DNA from 2 places in the Methylocystis sp. JR02 genome. Region 1 is predicted to be linked to the other one. Evidence: predicted binding sites of a transcription regulator. Region 1 holds the regulator's gene; the other holds the start of a gene.
The links. The regulator PhoB, encoded in region 1, activates phosphate uptake and scavenging genes when phosphate is short. The targets are predictions, from matches to a motif close to TGTCATNNANCTGTCAT.
Positions count from the first base shown of each region.

Region 2: the regulator PhoB is predicted to act here: its motif matches at 5,813-5,829, upstream of QNA11_RS07355 (DUF2794 domain-containing protein).

Region 1 is NZ_JASIRC010000001.1:3,169,136-3,176,796, forward strand. It holds gene pstA (phosphate ABC transporter permease PstA) at 1-444, shown strand, start outside; gene pstB (phosphate ABC transporter ATP-binding protein PstB) at 441-1,223, shown strand; gene phoU (phosphate signaling complex protein PhoU) at 1,245-1,964, shown strand; gene phoB (phosphate regulon transcriptional regulator PhoB) at 1,957-2,706, shown strand; gene QNA11_RS15105 (GcrA family cell cycle regulator) at 2,741-3,286, opposite strand; gene QNA11_RS15110 (aspartate aminotransferase family protein) at 3,727-4,923, shown strand; gene argF (ornithine carbamoyltransferase) at 4,923-5,867, shown strand; gene QNA11_RS15120 (Hsp33 family molecular chaperone) at 5,867-6,826, shown strand; gene QNA11_RS15125 (hypothetical protein) at 6,823-7,167, opposite strand; gene QNA11_RS15130 (LysR family transcriptional regulator) at 7,377-7,661, opposite strand, start outside.
Region 2 is NZ_JASIRC010000001.1:1,520,159-1,527,819, reverse strand. It holds gene QNA11_RS07375 (MOSC domain-containing protein) at 171-929, shown strand; gene QNA11_RS07370 (DUF4167 domain-containing protein) at 1,167-2,102, opposite strand; gene prmC (peptide chain release factor N(5)-glutamine methyltransferase) at 2,643-3,542, opposite strand; gene htpG (molecular chaperone HtpG) at 3,551-5,449, opposite strand; gene QNA11_RS07355 (DUF2794 domain-containing protein) at 5,890-6,309, shown strand; gene QNA11_RS07350 (Bax inhibitor-1/YccA family protein) at 6,370-7,140, opposite strand.

The DNA of each region.
Region 1 (7,661 bases):
TTCTCCGGCATCTCCGGCGCGGTCGCCCTCGCGCTGCTCGTCATACCGGTGGTTCTGCGCACGACCGAGGACATGCTGCTGCTGGTGCCGGGCTCGATGCGCGAAGCCGCGAGCGCGCTCGGCGCGCCGCGCGCCCTCGTCATCGGCAAGGTGGCCTATCGCGCCGCCAAGGCGGGTCTCGTCACGGGCATTCTGCTCGCGGTGGCGCGCGTCTCCGGTGAAACCGCGCCGCTGCTCTTCACCGCGCTCAACAACCAATTCTGGAGCAGCGACCTCAACGCGCCGATGGCGAGCCTGCCGGTCGTCATCTTCCAGTTCGCCCTGTCCCCCTACAAAGATTGGCAGCAGCTTGCCTGGACGGGCGCCCTGTTGATCACCTTCGCCGTTCTCGCCCTGTCGATCACAGCCCGCGCGCTGAGCGCCGGCCGGAGAAAATCGAAATGAACGCCCTCGCTCAGGTGAACCAGTCCGCGACCAAAATCTCGGTTCGCAGCCTCGATTTCTACTACGGCGCCACCCGCGCGCTGAAATCCGTGTCCTTGTCGCTGCACACCCATAAGGTGACAGCCTTCATCGGCCCGTCGGGCTGCGGCAAATCCACGTTGCTGCGCGTGCTGAACCGGATGTACGACCTTTATCCGGGCCAGCGCGCGGAGGGCGAGGTGCTGCTCGACGGCGAGAACATCCTCGATCCGGCGATCGACCTCAACGCCCTGCGCGCCCGCGTCGGCATGATCTTCCAGAAGCCGACGCCCTTCCCGATGTCGATCTATGAGAATGTCGCCTTCGGCATCCGTCTCTACGAGAAATTGTCGCGCGCCGATATGGACGTTCGCGTCGAGGAGGCGCTGCGCGGCGCGGCGCTCTGGGACGAAGTGAAAGACAAGCTGCAGGCGAGCGGGCTCGGCCTTTCCGGCGGCCAGCAGCAGCGCCTGTGCATCGCCCGCAGCGTCGCCGTGCAACCCGAGGTCATGCTCTTCGACGAGCCCTGCTCGGCGCTGGATCCGATCTCGACGGCGAAGGTCGAAGAGCTGATCGAGGAGCTCTCGACGAGATACACGATCGCGATCGTGACCCATAATATGCAACAGGCGGTGCGCGTCTCCGACTACACCGCATTCATGTATCTGGGCGAGCTCATCGAATTCGGCGACACGGACGACGTCTTCAACCGGCCGAGAGAAAAGCGCACGCAGGATTACATCACCGGCCGCTTCGGCTGAAGCTCATTTAAGGAACGAGCGATGACTGACCACACCGTCAAGTCCTATGACCGCGACCTCGAGTCGCTGGGACGTCGCATCTCCGAGATGGGCGGCGTTGCCGAAAAAATGCTGGCCGAGGCCATGGACGCGCTGTCCAACCTCGACGTCGAGCTCGCAAAGCAAGTCGTCGCAAGCGACGCGCGGCTCGACACGCTTCAGCGTGAGATCGAAGAAAGCGCGGTCATGACGATCGCGCGGCGGCAACCGCTGGCGATCGATCTGCGCGAATGCATCGCCGCGATCCGCATCTCCGGCGACATCGAGCGGATCGGCGACCTCGCCAAGAACATCGCCAAGCGCACGCTCAAGATCGCCTCTGAGGCGCGTTTGCCGCGCGCCATCGTCGGCTTGAAGTCGATGCATGAAATCGCCGCGACGCAGCTCAAGGACGCGCTCGACGCCTATGCGCTGCGCGACGAGGAACGCGCCCGCACCGTCTGGATGAACGACGCAGATCTCGACGCGCTGGAAGACTCGGTGTTTCGCGATCTTCTCACCTTCATGATGGAAGATCCCCGCAACATCTCCTTCTGCACGCATCTTCTGTTCTGCTCGAAGAATCTCGAGCGCATCGGCGATCACACGACCAATATCGCCGAGACGATCGTCTATCTCGTGACAGGCGAATCCATGCCGCTCGAGCGCCCCAAGGCGCGGCCGGGCGTTCTGGGCGCAGGGGGCGACGCATCGCATGAGTGACGCGACCACCGCGCCGACCGGCGCCCGCGATGGCAAGAGCGACCGCGCCCCGAGGATTCTCGTCGTCGAGGACGAGGTCCCGCTCGCGACTCTGCTGGTTTATAATCTGGAGGCCGAAGGCTATCAGGTCGAGCATGTCGATAATGGCGACGAAGCCGAGCTGCGCATCGCGGAGTCGCCGCCCGACCTGATGCTGCTCGACTGGATGCTGCCCGGCGTCTCGGGCCTCGAAATCTGCCGGCGCCTGCGCGCGCGCGACACCGCGCGCGACATGCCGATCATCATGCTGACGGCGCGCGGCGAGGAGGCCGAGCGCGTGCGTGGGCTATCGGTCGGCGCCGACGACTATGTGGTGAAGCCGTTCTCGACGCCGGAGCTGATGGCGCGCGTGCGCGCTTTGCTGCGTCGCGCCCGGCCGGAGCGCGTCGCCTCCAAGCTGACGCTGGGCGACATCGACCTCGACCGCGAGACGCGCCGCGTGCGCCGCTCGGGGCGTGAAATCCATCTGGGCCCGACCGAGTTCCGGCTGCTCGAATATTTCATGGAGAAGCCCGGGCGCGTCTTCACCCGCGCCCAGCTCCTCGACAGCGTCTGGGGCATGTCGGCGGAGATCGACGAGCGCACGGTCGACGTGCATGTCGGCCGGCTTCGCAAGGCGCTCATCCGCGGCCGCGAAAAAGACCCGATCCGCACCGTGCGCGGCTCCGGCTATTCCTTCGACGAGACCTTCGGCCGGGAGTGACGTCGGCCGCAGCCGATCGCGCGCCCGAGCTTTATCAGGCGTAACGCGGCGCCCTGAGCTGATCGCGCGCGCGACGGCGATCCTGCGCCGGCTGATAGGCGATGCGGGCGTGATGCGCGCAATAGGGCCCGCCGCCGATCGGGGATTTGCCGCCGCAGAAGCGGAACTCGGGCGACGTCGGATCGCCCATCGGCCAGCGGCACATCGACTCGCGCAGCTCCATGATCGTCACGCGCTCGGACATCGGGACGACGACTTCCGTATCCGGCGTCACGCGCGCCACCACGACCGTCTCGGGCGCGAAGGCGAGGGCGACATTGCCGTGCACGGCGTGCCCGCCGACGCGCGGAGCCGCAGCCACGGGGGCGGAAACCGCCGCCTGGCGCGACGCCGGCTTTGCGGCGCGGGGTCGCGGCGCGCTGGCCGTCTTGGCGCGCTCGGCGAGGCCAAGACGGTGAATCTTGCCGATCACCGCATTGCGCGTGATGCCGGGACCAAGCTCCGCTGCGACCTGACTCGCGCTGAGACCGTCGCTCCAAAGCTTACGCAGCAGCTCGACGCGTTCATCGGTCCAAGACATTTTGACCTCCAAGCGGCCGGTTCGAGCGCGCAACCGGACAGAATCCACCAACCCTCGCTGCGCCGGAGCGAACCAGCGGCGACGTCGCGCGCATCGAAACTCGAGGGACGCCAGGCGGAAACAACGCTACCGCGCCGGCGGGAAAAACTTAACAAAACCTTTGAATCACGGGCAAGAGTCGCTGGCAAGCCAAAGGGCGCGTTCTGCACAGCCTTTCTGAGCGCTTTGTGCGCAGAGTGTTGCCGCGACGACTCACTCCGCGCCGGAATTGGAACGAAAAACGCCTCTGGCGCGCCAGCCAAGTTGGCTGCGACGTTAGGATTTGACCGAAACAGCGCGCCCGCATAAAATCGCCTTCTCAAACTGCCGCCCCGAAAGGGCGGCGCTTTGTTTTTTGGCCCGACCGCCAAACGGCGGATCTGTTGGCTTGGAGCATAATTTTGACATCTGCGCTCTATCCGACTTATGCGCGCGCCGACGTCGCCTTTACGCGGGGCGAAGGCGCATGGCTGTTCGCGGAGAACGGCGACCGCTACCTGGATTTCGCTTCAGGCGTCGCTGTGCTGTCGCTTGGCCATGACCACCCGCATCTCGTCGAAACACTCAAGGCCGCCGCTGAAAAGCCCTGGCACGTCTCCAATCTCTTCCGCATCCCCGAGGCCGAGCGTCTCGCGCAGCGCCTTGTCGCCGTCACCTTCGCCGAAACGGTCTTCTTCGTGAATTCCGGCGCCGAGGCCGTGGAATGCGCCATCAAAACGGCGCGCAAATATCATGCGGCGAATGGCCAGCCGGAGCGCTACCGCCTCATTACCTTCGAAGGCGCCTTTCACGGGCGCACGCTCGCGACCATCGCCGCCGGCGGCAATCCGAAATATCTCGACGGCTTCGGCCCGCCGCTCGACGGCTTCGACCAGGTTCCCTTCGATGATCTCGCGGCCGTCGAAGCCGCGATCACCGAGGAAACCGCTGGCGTGCTGCTCGAACCCGTGCAGGGCGAGGGCGGCCTGCGCGTCTTCCCGCATGAGTTCCTGCGCAAGCTTCGCGCTTTGTGTGACGCGCGCGGCCTGCTGCTCGTGCTGGACGAAGTTCAATGCGGCGTCGGCCGCACCGGAAAATTCCTGGCCTGCGAGCACTCCGGCGTCACGCCCGATATTGTCGCGCTCGCCAAGGGGCTCGGCGGCGGCTTCCCGCTCGGCGCTTGCCTCGCCACGCGAGAGGCGGCCAAAGGCATGACGCTCGGCACGCATGGCTCGACCTTCGGCGGCAATCCGCTCGCGACCACAGTGGGCGCCGCCGTGCTGGACGTCGTTCTTGCCGAGGGCTTTCTGGCGCGCGTCGCCGCCTTGGGCGGCCATCTGCGCCAGCGCCTCGCCGAGCTGCACGACCGCCATCCGCGCGTGATCGAGGCCATTCGCGGCGAAGGGCTCATGTTCGGCGTCAAGACGCGCGTTCCCAATGGGGAATTCGCCGCCGCCGCGCGCGCGGAAGGGCTCCTCCTTCCGATCGCCGGAGACAATGTCGTTCGCCTGCTCCCGCCGCTCATTATCGACGAGAGCCATATATCGGAGGCATTTGACCGCCTCGATCGGGCCTGCGCGCGTTTCGCCGCGAAAGCCGAGCAATTGGGGGCGGCATGATGACCGCGCACACCATGACGCGGCCGCGTCATTTTCTGGATATCTGCGATCTTCCCGGCCCAGAGCTGCGCCAGATCCTCGAGCTTGCCAAAACCCTGAAAGCCAAGCGCGTGAAGGGCGTGCCGCCCCTAGAGCGCCCGCTCGCCGGCAAATATCTGGCGATGGTTTTCGACAAGCCATCGACCCGCACGCGCGTCTCCTTCGATATCGCCATGCGCGATCTCGGCGGCGAGACGATCATGCTCACCGGCGGCGAGATGCAGCTCGGCCGCGGCGAAACCATCGCCGATACGGCGCGCGTGCTGTCGCGCTTCGTCGATGCGGTGATGATCCGCATTTTGTCGCATGAAGATTTGACCGAGCTTGCCCGCCACGCGAGCGTGCCAGTCATCAACGGGCTGACCAAGCTCTCGCATCCCTGCCAGATCATGGCCGATCTGCTGACCTTCGAGGAGCGCCTCGGCCGCATCGACGGCAGCACGGTCGCCTGGGTCGGCGACTCGAACAATGTGCTGGCGAGCTGGGTGCACGCCGCCGCGCGTTTCGGCTTCACCATCAATGTCGCGACCCCGCCCGAACTCGCGCCGCCGCAAGTCCTCCTCGATTGGGCCAAGGCCAATGGCTGCGCGATGAACGTCACGGCCGACCCTTACGCCGCCGTCGCCGGCGCGCAGGCCGTCATCACGGATTGCTGGGTCTCCATGGGCGATGAGGACGAGGACTTCCGTCGCAGGGTTCTCGCGCCATATCAGGTCGACGCCAAACTCATGCGCGCCGCCGCCAAGGACGCCATCTTCATGCATTGTCTGCCCGCCCATCGCGGCGAGGAAGTGACCGACGAGGTCATGGACGGACCGCAATCGGTGGTTTTCGACGAGGCCGAGAACCGCCTCCACGCCCAGAAGGGCGTCCTCGCCTGGTGCCTCGCGCCGGGAATTTATTGATGCAGGAGGCGCCGAGCCGTCCGGTTTCGAAAGAGGCGCGCGACGATCGCGTGACGCCTTTCGCGGTCGAGGCGCTCGATCTGCGCGGGCGTCTCGTGCGGCTCGGGCCGACGGTCGACGCGATCCTCGATCACTATGACTATCCGCCGCAGGTGGCGCGCCTGCTCGGCGAAGCCATCGCGCTTGCGGCCTTGCTCGGCTCGATCCTGGAGTCGCATGGCCGTTTCCAGTTGCAGACGCGCAGCGACGGCCCGGTCGATATGCTGGTCGTCGACTATGACGCGCCGGGCAAGCTGCGCGGCTTCGCCCGCTTCGACGCCGCGCGCCTCGCCGAAATCACCGACCCCGCGCCGGCGGCGCTGCTGGGGCGCGGGCATCTCGCCTTGACGATCGAACGCGAGGAAGACGCCGCGCGCTATCAGGGCGTTGTGCCATTAGAGGGCGAGAGCCTGGCCGAGGCGGCGCATACTTATTTCCGCCAGTCCGAGCAGATCCCCTCCTTCGTGCGCCTCGCCGTCGCGGAAGTGGTGACGCCGCAGGGGCGAAGCTGGCGGGCGGGCGGATTATTGCTGCAATATCTGCCTGTGGCCGGCGCGCGCGTGCGCGATCTGGCCCCGGGCGACGCTCCCGACGATGGCGAGATGGCGTTGGAAGAGCAGGACGACGCCTGGATGGAAGGTCAGGCGCTCGCCGGGACGCTCGAAGACCATGAGCTTGTCGACCCCTCGCTCTCCGGCGAGCGGCTGCTCTATCGGCTGTTCCACGAGCGTGGCGTGAAAGTGTTCAACGAGCGCGCGCTCGAAGAATTCTGCCGCTGCTCGACCGAGCGCATCGAGCGGCTGCTGAAAAGCTTCACGCCGCAGGAGCGCGCCGACATGGTCGGCGACGACGGACGCATCGGCGTCACCTGCGAGTTCTGCGCGACCTTCAGAAGCTTCGCTCCGGCCGATTTCGATTAGTTTTTCGGCGCCGAATGCGCCTCGCAAGGGCAGGCGCCGGAGTTCGTGCAAGACGAGCGCCTCAGATCATCGACTTTTCTCTCGCCCCGCGCCGTCTCCTTCAGCTCGCAGCAGCCGCAGGGACATTGCTCGATCGCCGCGAGAGCCGTGGCGACGCCCGCCCGCACCACGACCTGCCCGCACTCGTCGCGCACCCGGATGAGGGCGCCGGGGCACTCTGGAAAGCGCAAAGCCAGCGTCTCGACATGGCGCCAGATCGCCGCGCGGTCCGAAATCTCGATTTTCTCGGCGAGAAGCGGCGTCTCGCCTCCTCGAGAATATTCGAACGTAAATGCGGACATCAAAGCGCTCCTGATGAAAAAAATGCAGTGACGCCTCCTTAAAAGCACATAACGACAAAAATGTAATTGCGCAGCGCAACATCGCTCTTCAAAGCGAATTCTAAAGAAAATTTCATTCCAGCGTTTTGACTTTGAGAGAAACTTAGCTGCTGGCATTCGACTAAGTGGAAGCGCTCAGACAAATCGGAAGGCGACCACGCCAATTTTTCCTAACCGCCATGGTAACGCAACGCCTCCACCACCAAGGCGAAGGCCGGCGTAGGCTGGCGCCGGCTCGGGTAATAGAGGTGATAGCCCGGAAAGGGCGGGAGCCAATCGGCGAGCACCCGGATCAGTTCGCCGCGCGCAAGCGGCGCCTCGACCATATCTTCGGGGAGATAGCCCAGTCCGTAGCCCGCACGCGCCGCGTCGAGGATCAGCCGCAGGCTGTTGAAGGCGAGCTGGCCGTCGACGCGCGCCTTCACCTCGCGCCCGCCCTTCTCGAACTCCCAGGC
Region 2 (7,661 bases), 1.6 Mb from region 1:
GGGACTTCACGCATTCGTCCCTACGCTCGCTCGATGCTATCTGGTTCGCCCGTTCGAGAGCGCAATCCCGCTGCCGGAGCTGGAGATTGTCGCCCCGACGCCGCGGGCTCGCTTGACAACGGCGCCTCTTCGCCGTGACTTGCGGCCGGTTTTCATGCGCCGGAGTCGTCATGCGCCTCGCCCAACTCTACCGCTATCCAGTCAAGGGCCTCTCGCCGGAGCCGCTGCGCGCCGCCGATCTCCAGACGGACGGTTATTTCCCCTGCGACCGGCTCTTCGCGTTGGAGAACGGGCCTTCGGGTTTCGACCCGGCCGCGCCGGAGCATCAGCCCAAGATCAAGTTTCTCATGCTCATGAAGAATGGCGCCCTCGCCGGGCTTGCCACCCGCTACGACGAAGACAGCGGGACGCTTGCGATCTCGGAGGGCGGCCGTGAGGCCGTGCGCGCCAATCTGCGCACGCCAGAGGGCCGTACGGCGATTGAGGCGTTTCTGAGCGCTTATGTCGATGAGGCACAAATCCGCGGGCCGGTGAAGCTGCTCGAGGCGCCCGATGGTTTTCGGTTCACCGATTCCAAATCGGGCTTCGTCTCGCTCATCAATCTCGCAAGCGTTGCAGAGATCGAGAAGGCGCAAGGGACCCGCGTCGATCCGCTGCGCTTTCGCGGCAATCTCTATATCGAGGGCGCAGACGCTTGGGCGGAAGCCGCTTGGCCGGGGCGCACGCTGAAGATCGGCGACGCGACGCTTTCAGTGCTGAAGATGACCGACCGTTGCGCGGCGACGGGCGTCGAGCCCGGCACGGGGCGGCGGGACATGGATGTCGTGCAGACGCTGAGAAAGAATTTTGGCCACGTCGACTGCGGCGTCTATGCCCGCGTCGAAAAGGGCGGACGCGTGGCGGTCGGCGATGCTCTGACGCTCCTCTGATACCGTTTCCGTTTGAATAGCTCGCATTGGCGCTTGTCATTCCCGACGGGCCAAAGGCCCGATCGGGAATCCAGAGCCACAAAAGCGACGCAGGTTTTGCTCTGGATTCCCGATCACTCGCTGCGCGAGCGTCGGGAGAACCGATCTCACGGATTTCGTATGAAAAAGAGCTGACGCGCCTTTGAAAAAGAAAAGAGCCGCCTCGGTCTGAGGCGGCTCTTTTGGTTTCGATGAAGCTCAGAGACGGTCCGGCTCGAGCGGGAGCTCGGTCGGCTGCGTCGCTTCCTCGCGAGCTTCGCTGGCGGCTTCGTCGAGCTGCGCGCGCGGACGGCGGCGGCGGCGCGGATTGAGGTGGAAATTCACCCCCTCGTGCTCGCGCGCCTGCGGGCGCTCGGCAGGCGCGAAGCCGGTTTCGGGCGCCTCGCCCTCGGCGGCGACAGGCGCGCGCGCGGGCGGCGCGGTGATGAAGGAGGGCAGGCCGGGCGGCGGCTCGTCACTGGCCTCGGGCCGCTGGAAGCGGCGGTCGCGGCCGCGTTCGAAGCGACGCGGCTCACCCTCGGCGCTGCGCTCGCGGAAGGGCGGGCGCTCGGGCCGCGGCGGTCGCTCGCCGCGCTCTGGCCGCTCCATCCGCTCTGGCCGCTCCATGCGTTCTTGCCGATCCGCACGCTCGGGCCGTTCGGGCCGCTCCGGGCGTTCCGGCCGCTCTGCGCGCATGTCGCCGATCGGCCGCTCCTCATAGGGCTGCGGCTGGGGTTGCTGCTGCGCGTAATGGGGTTGCGGCTGCGGCTGCTGCGGCGCGAAAGGCTGCTGCTGCGGCTGCCCTTGATAAACCGGCTGCGGCAGGCGCTCGGAGAGCGGCGCGAAGCGATCGGGCAGGGCGGCGAAATCGTCGTCGTCCTCCAGCTCGACTTCCGCCTCCATTTGCGGGCGGCCGTAGCCGCTCGCCTGCTGCTGCGCGAGCTGCGCGGCGGCGATGAGACGGAAATAATGCTCGGCGTGCTGCAACAGGCTCTCGGCCATGATCGTGTCGCCAGAGGACTGCGCGTCGCGCGCGAGCTGCAAATATTTCTCGGCGATGTGCTGGGCGGTGCCGCGGATTTTGACGTCTGGACCGTTCGACTCGTAAGAGCGCGTCAGTGGGTTCGGCCCTTTCCGGCCGCTGCGCCCCCGCATTCTCTTGTTTTGTCCTGGTCTCATAATTCCCCCGAAAGCTTCGCGCAATTCATGCGCAAATGATGCAAATGGCAGGTCGCGCCGTGCCGTTCCTTCCGCCGAAGGAAGTTCGTTTGGATCGCTCCGCAGGCGCTGCGTATCGACGGATCGGAGGCCGGCCATTGACCGCGCCGTCATCGATCCTGTTGCTGCCGCTTGGCCCTGCGCGATTCCCTGTATCGCTCGGCGACTCGCCTGGCCTCTCGGCGCGGTCGCCTAACATGTCAACCAAGCGGACATCGATGGCCGCGCATCTTCAAAGGAGGCGCGCCGTGACGATCAGCGTGGTTTTACTCCGCCGGGATCATGCAGCTTACACGCCAGCCTTTGCCGGCCTGTCCTGAGGCGTCGCTCGCGAGGCGGGCCCGGAATTGTCGAGATCCCCATCTCGATTTCGTTTAGCTGATATAGTTCAGACTATAGAGACTGCATCCCCCCGAGCCAAGTGCGGCGTCGCGTTCTACGGTTAAAATCGAGTGCACTGTAGCGAATATGTCACGTCTACGGCTGAGCCGGACGCGCAGCCACGACGCGCTCGTGGCCGCCCGCGTCTCTGCCTACCCGCGCAATGGCGAAACCCTTCGCGCCAAGGAGGGAAGCAACGCTCACCGCCTGATCCGAGCCGACCTCGAATGCGACAAGTCCGTCGGATTTCAGCAATCGCGCAACATCTGCGACAATCTCGCGGTAACAATCGAGTCCGTCCCGCCCGCCGTCGAGCGCGAGCGCAGGATCATAGAGCCTGACCTCCGGATCGAGGGTGGGAATATCGCCGGCGCGCACATAGGGCGGATTGGAGACGATGACGTCGAAGGGACCGGCGAGCGATTCGGCCCATCTTCCCCGCACCACGACGGCGCGGTCCGTGAAGCCGCAACGCGCGAGATTTTCGGCCGTCGCCGCGCAAGCATAAGGCGAGAGATCGACCGCCACGGCGCGCGCCGCTGGCAATTCGCTCAACAAAGCGCAGGTGATCGCCCCCGAACCTGCGCCGAGATCGAGAATAGAAAGCGGCGCGTCGCGCTTGTCGGTAAGCGCAAGAACGGTTTCGACGAGCGTCTCCGTATCGGGGCGCGGGTCGAGAACTTGAGGAGAGACGACGAGGTCGAGCGTCCAGAAGCCGCGCTCCCCGAGAATGCGCGAGACCGGCTCGCGCGCCGCGCGGCGCGCCGCCAGTCGCGAAAGCCGGTCGGCTTCGTCGTCGGTAATCGGCGCCTGGGGAGACATCGCCAGCTCCAGGCGCGAAAGCCCCGCCGCCGCGCGCAGCAAGGCCCGCGCGTCGTCCTGGGCTTGCGCGGCCTCAACGCCGCTATCGCTCAGATAGGCCGCGACCTGCGCAATGGCCTCCGCGCGCGAGGGTTGCCTCTCGATCGCGGAGAATGGCGCTGGGTCGCGGCGCATGTCCATGTCTATGCGACCTTGGCGATCAGCGCCGACAGACGCTTGGCGAAGGCCGCCGGATCGACAGGCGCCTCGCCGTCGGCGACGCGCGCGAGATCGAGCAGGAGATGCAGCCCATCGGCCGCGCCCTCTCGCCCCTTCTCACGCAGGCTCGCCGCCAGCGCCGCGACGGCGGGATGCTTGGCGTTGATCTCCAGCACGGGCTTGCCGAAAAGCCCCTTCTGTCCGGTTTCGGCGAGAATGCGCGCAAGCTGCCGGTCGAGGCCCTTTTCGGACGCAACGAGACAGGCGGCGCTTTCGGTCAGCCGCGTCGAGACGCGCACGTCCTCGACGGCGTCCGACAAGGTCTCCTTGAGCGCGGCGACGAGATCGCCCACATCGGCGGCCGGCGGGGTTTCCTCCTTGCTCTCGTCGAGCAGGGCAATGGCGTCGATGTCCGCCGCGCCCTGGGTCACGGATTTGAATGGCTTGCCGTCGAACCCAAGCGCGTTCGTCACCCAGAAGGCGTCCACGGCGTCGTCGAGCAGCAGAACCTCGACGCCTCTCGCGCGGAAGCCTTCGAGCTGGGGACTCGTCGCCAGACGCGTCGCATCGTCGCCGGTGATGTAATAAATCGCGGTCTGATTTTCGCGCAGATCTGCGACGTAATCTTTCAGCGTGCGCGTCTCGCCGTCGGATTTCGTCGAGGTGAACCGTGCAATCGCGAAGAGATCGTCGCGGCGGCTCGGGTCTTCGTGCAGGCCTTCTTTCAGCACAGAGCCGAAGTTTTCCCACACTGTCGCGAATTTCTCGGGCTCGTTCTCAGCGAGCTTTTTGAGTTCCTGGAGGAGACGCGTCGCGACCGCCTTGCCGATCGAGGCGATGACGGGGCTCTTTTGCACCATCTCGCGAGAGACATTGAGGGGAATGTCCGCGCTATCGACCACGAGCCGCACGAAACGCAGCCAGGCTGGCAGAAGCTCGACGTCGCGCGAGATGAGCACGCGGCGCACGTAAAGCTTCGACTTGCTCTTGCGGGAGGGCTCGAAGAGGTCGAAAGGACGCGAGCCGGGCACGAAGGCGAGCACCGTATATTCGGTGCGGCCCTCCGCGCGCCAATGCACCGTCAGCGCCGGCTCGTCGAAGGAGCCCGAGAGCTGGCGGTAGAAATCCGTATACTGCTCCTCGGTGATCTCCGACTTCGGCTTGGTCCAGAGCGCTTGACCGTCGGCGATTCGGCGCGGCTCCTTGCCAGGCTCCTCGATGAGGTCGATCGGCGTCGAGACCGCGCCGGAATGTTCGCGCACGATGCTCTCGATGCGCCAGGGCTCGAGAAATTCGTCGGATTCGGCGTTGAGATGCAGCGTCACGCGCGCGCCGACCTTGGGCGCGTCGTCGAGCGCGAGCGGCGCAATCGAATAGGTTCCCTTGCCCTGCGACGACCATAGCCAGGCTTGGTCTTCGCCCGCGCGCCGCGTCGCGACCTCGACCAGATCGGCGACCATGAAGACGGAATAGAAGCCGACGCCGAACCGGCCGATCAGCGACGCGCCTTCCCCGGCGCCCTCCTGGCCGAGCTTATCCAGAAAAGCGCGCGTGCCGGAATTGGCGATGGCGCCGAGCGCGCTGATAAGCTCGTCATGCGACATGCCGACGCCATTGTCGGCGACGGTGAGCTGGCGCTTTTCCTTATCGAGCGCGATGGTGACCAGCGGCGCGCCGGCCTCGGCCGCGAGCCTCTCGTCGGAGAGTGATTCGTAGCGCAGCTTTTCGCAGGCGTCGGCGGCGTTCGAAATAAGCTCGCGAAGGAAAACCTCGCGCTCCGAATAGACGGAATGCGTCATCAGCTCGAGAAGCTGCGCGACATCGGCCTCGAAGCCGAACTGAGCGGCTTGCGGCGCTTCGGCAGTGACAGCGTCTTTGGTCATGAGTGCTCCAAATGGGTCAGGCTCCGGCGCGGGAGTCCTGATTAAAAACGCAAAATGGGCGGCCTTGCGGCGCGCTGCTTGAGTTTGGCATTTGTCCAAAAATTGCAAGGGGACAGCGGTCAAAAGACAGGGCCGGCGCGGGATTTCTCCCGGCCGGCCCGTCATCACCGGACCTGTTGCGACTTGAGAACGCGCGATCCCGGGGGGCTGGGGGGCTGACGAAAACCGGAAAAGCGCGCCGAAGCCGGTCGCGGCAATGAGAAGAAATATTGGGCTAGCCGTTTGACGCGCAAGGGGCCCAATGCAGGCTAAATTGTGATTAATGACTGTAGATGCTGAGGTTAAGGCCCGAGAGCCCTTAATATGTCGCGTCGATGACAAACAACGCTTGCCCCGCAGCCCGCATCGCGCGAACATAATGGCAAGCTTGGAGAACATGCATGGCGGAGTCGGAGACGACGGAGCCCAGCCGTTCCCGCCCAGCCTTTGTGGTGGTGGGCGGCTCCGGACGCTCGGGGCAGGGGGACCACGCGAAGGGGGCGGAGAACCGGGCGGCGGCGCAGGTCTCGTTCGACCGGCGCGAGCTCAACGCCCTGTTCAATCTCTACGGCGCCAAGGTCGCCGCCGGCGAGTGGCGCGATTACGCGCTGGACTTCACGCCCGCCAAAGCGGTTTTCTCGATTTTCCGGCGGACCAGCGAAGCGCCGCTGTATCGAATCGAAAAAAATCCCGAGCTGGCGCGCAAGCAGGGCGCTTATGCGGTGATCGCCGCCGGCGGGCTCGTCATGCGGCGTGGGCACGACCTCGCGCGCGTTTTGCGCGTGCTCGACAAGGGGCTGCGCATCGTCGGCGCGGAATAGGCAAAAAAAGCCCCGCTTACGCGGGGCTTCTCCGGATCGGGCTTAGGCCGCCTCAGAGCGTCAGTCGTTGCGCTGACCGAAGAGATACAGCAGCGACTGGAACATGTTGATGAAGTCGAGGTAGAGCGACAGCGCGCCGAAGACGCTCTTTTTCTGCGCCACTTCGTAACCGTCGCCCTCGTAATACATGTCCTTGATGTTCTGCGTGTCCCAGGCGGTGAGGCCCGAGAAGATCAGCACCGACAGGATCGACAGCGCGAACTGAAGGCCGCTGGAGTGCAGGAACAAATTGACGAGGCCGGCGATAACGAGCCCCCACACGCCCATGACCAGGAAGGAGCCGAAGGCCGAGAGGTCGCGCTTCGTCATATAGCCGTAGATGCTGAGGCCGCCGAAGGCCGCCGCCGTGATGAAGAAGACGCGGGCGACCGATACGCCGGTGTAGACCAGCAGGATCGACGACATCGACAGGCCCATCAACGCCGAGAAGGCGAGGAACAGGTTACGCGCCGTCGCCGCCGACATGGTCTGGGCGCGCGCGCCGATCAGGAAGACGAAAGCGAGCGGCGACAGCATCACCACCCAGCGCAGCGGCGAGAGATAGAGCGCCTGGCCGAAGGACGACAGAGCCACCAGCTTGCCGCCGACGAATTGCGGCTCCGCGAGCATATAGGTGCCCAGCGCCACGAGGCCGGTCACGGCGAGGCCCAGCGTCATGTAATTGTAGACGCCCAGCATATAGCCGCGCAGGCCTTCGTCGATCTCGGCCGTGGTCGACCGGGCGACCCCGCGGCCGTAGCCGAAGTTCGAGTTGCGGTCGTAATATGACATAGCGATCCTCTCGATCTCCCAAGGCCGGCGGGGACGGATTTCCGACCATCGCTCGTAGCCTCAACCATTATGGCTGAGTGCAATATGGCTTGGCCCGATTTGGGTGGCAAGGCGCGCCTGGATGAACTCTTGTTAAGGTGGCGCGAGGATTAATGGAAAGTAGAGAAGAGGCTTGGCGTCGCGCCCCTCGCCAGGAAACGCCCCGGATCCGTCATTGCGAGCGGAGCGATCAGGGCCGCGTCGCAACCGATCGCTTCGTCGCTTTGCCGCGCAATGACGGCTGCGCCGCCGGTTCTGGCTTTTTTTGTGCGGTTGCGAAAAGCGCAAGCGCCGTGCCAGGAGCCCTCGACTTCCCCTGCGCCCCCGGGCGTCCAGGCGGTTTCGAGGGGAAAAACGCGCGGCCAGCCATGGTGCGAAGCCGCATAGATGACTGATTGTCGCACCCTTGCCGTTCAAACGGATTACGCTAACATCGAGGGAAGGGCGTCGCCCGGCTTCCCGCCGGAGCGGCGGGATTGCGC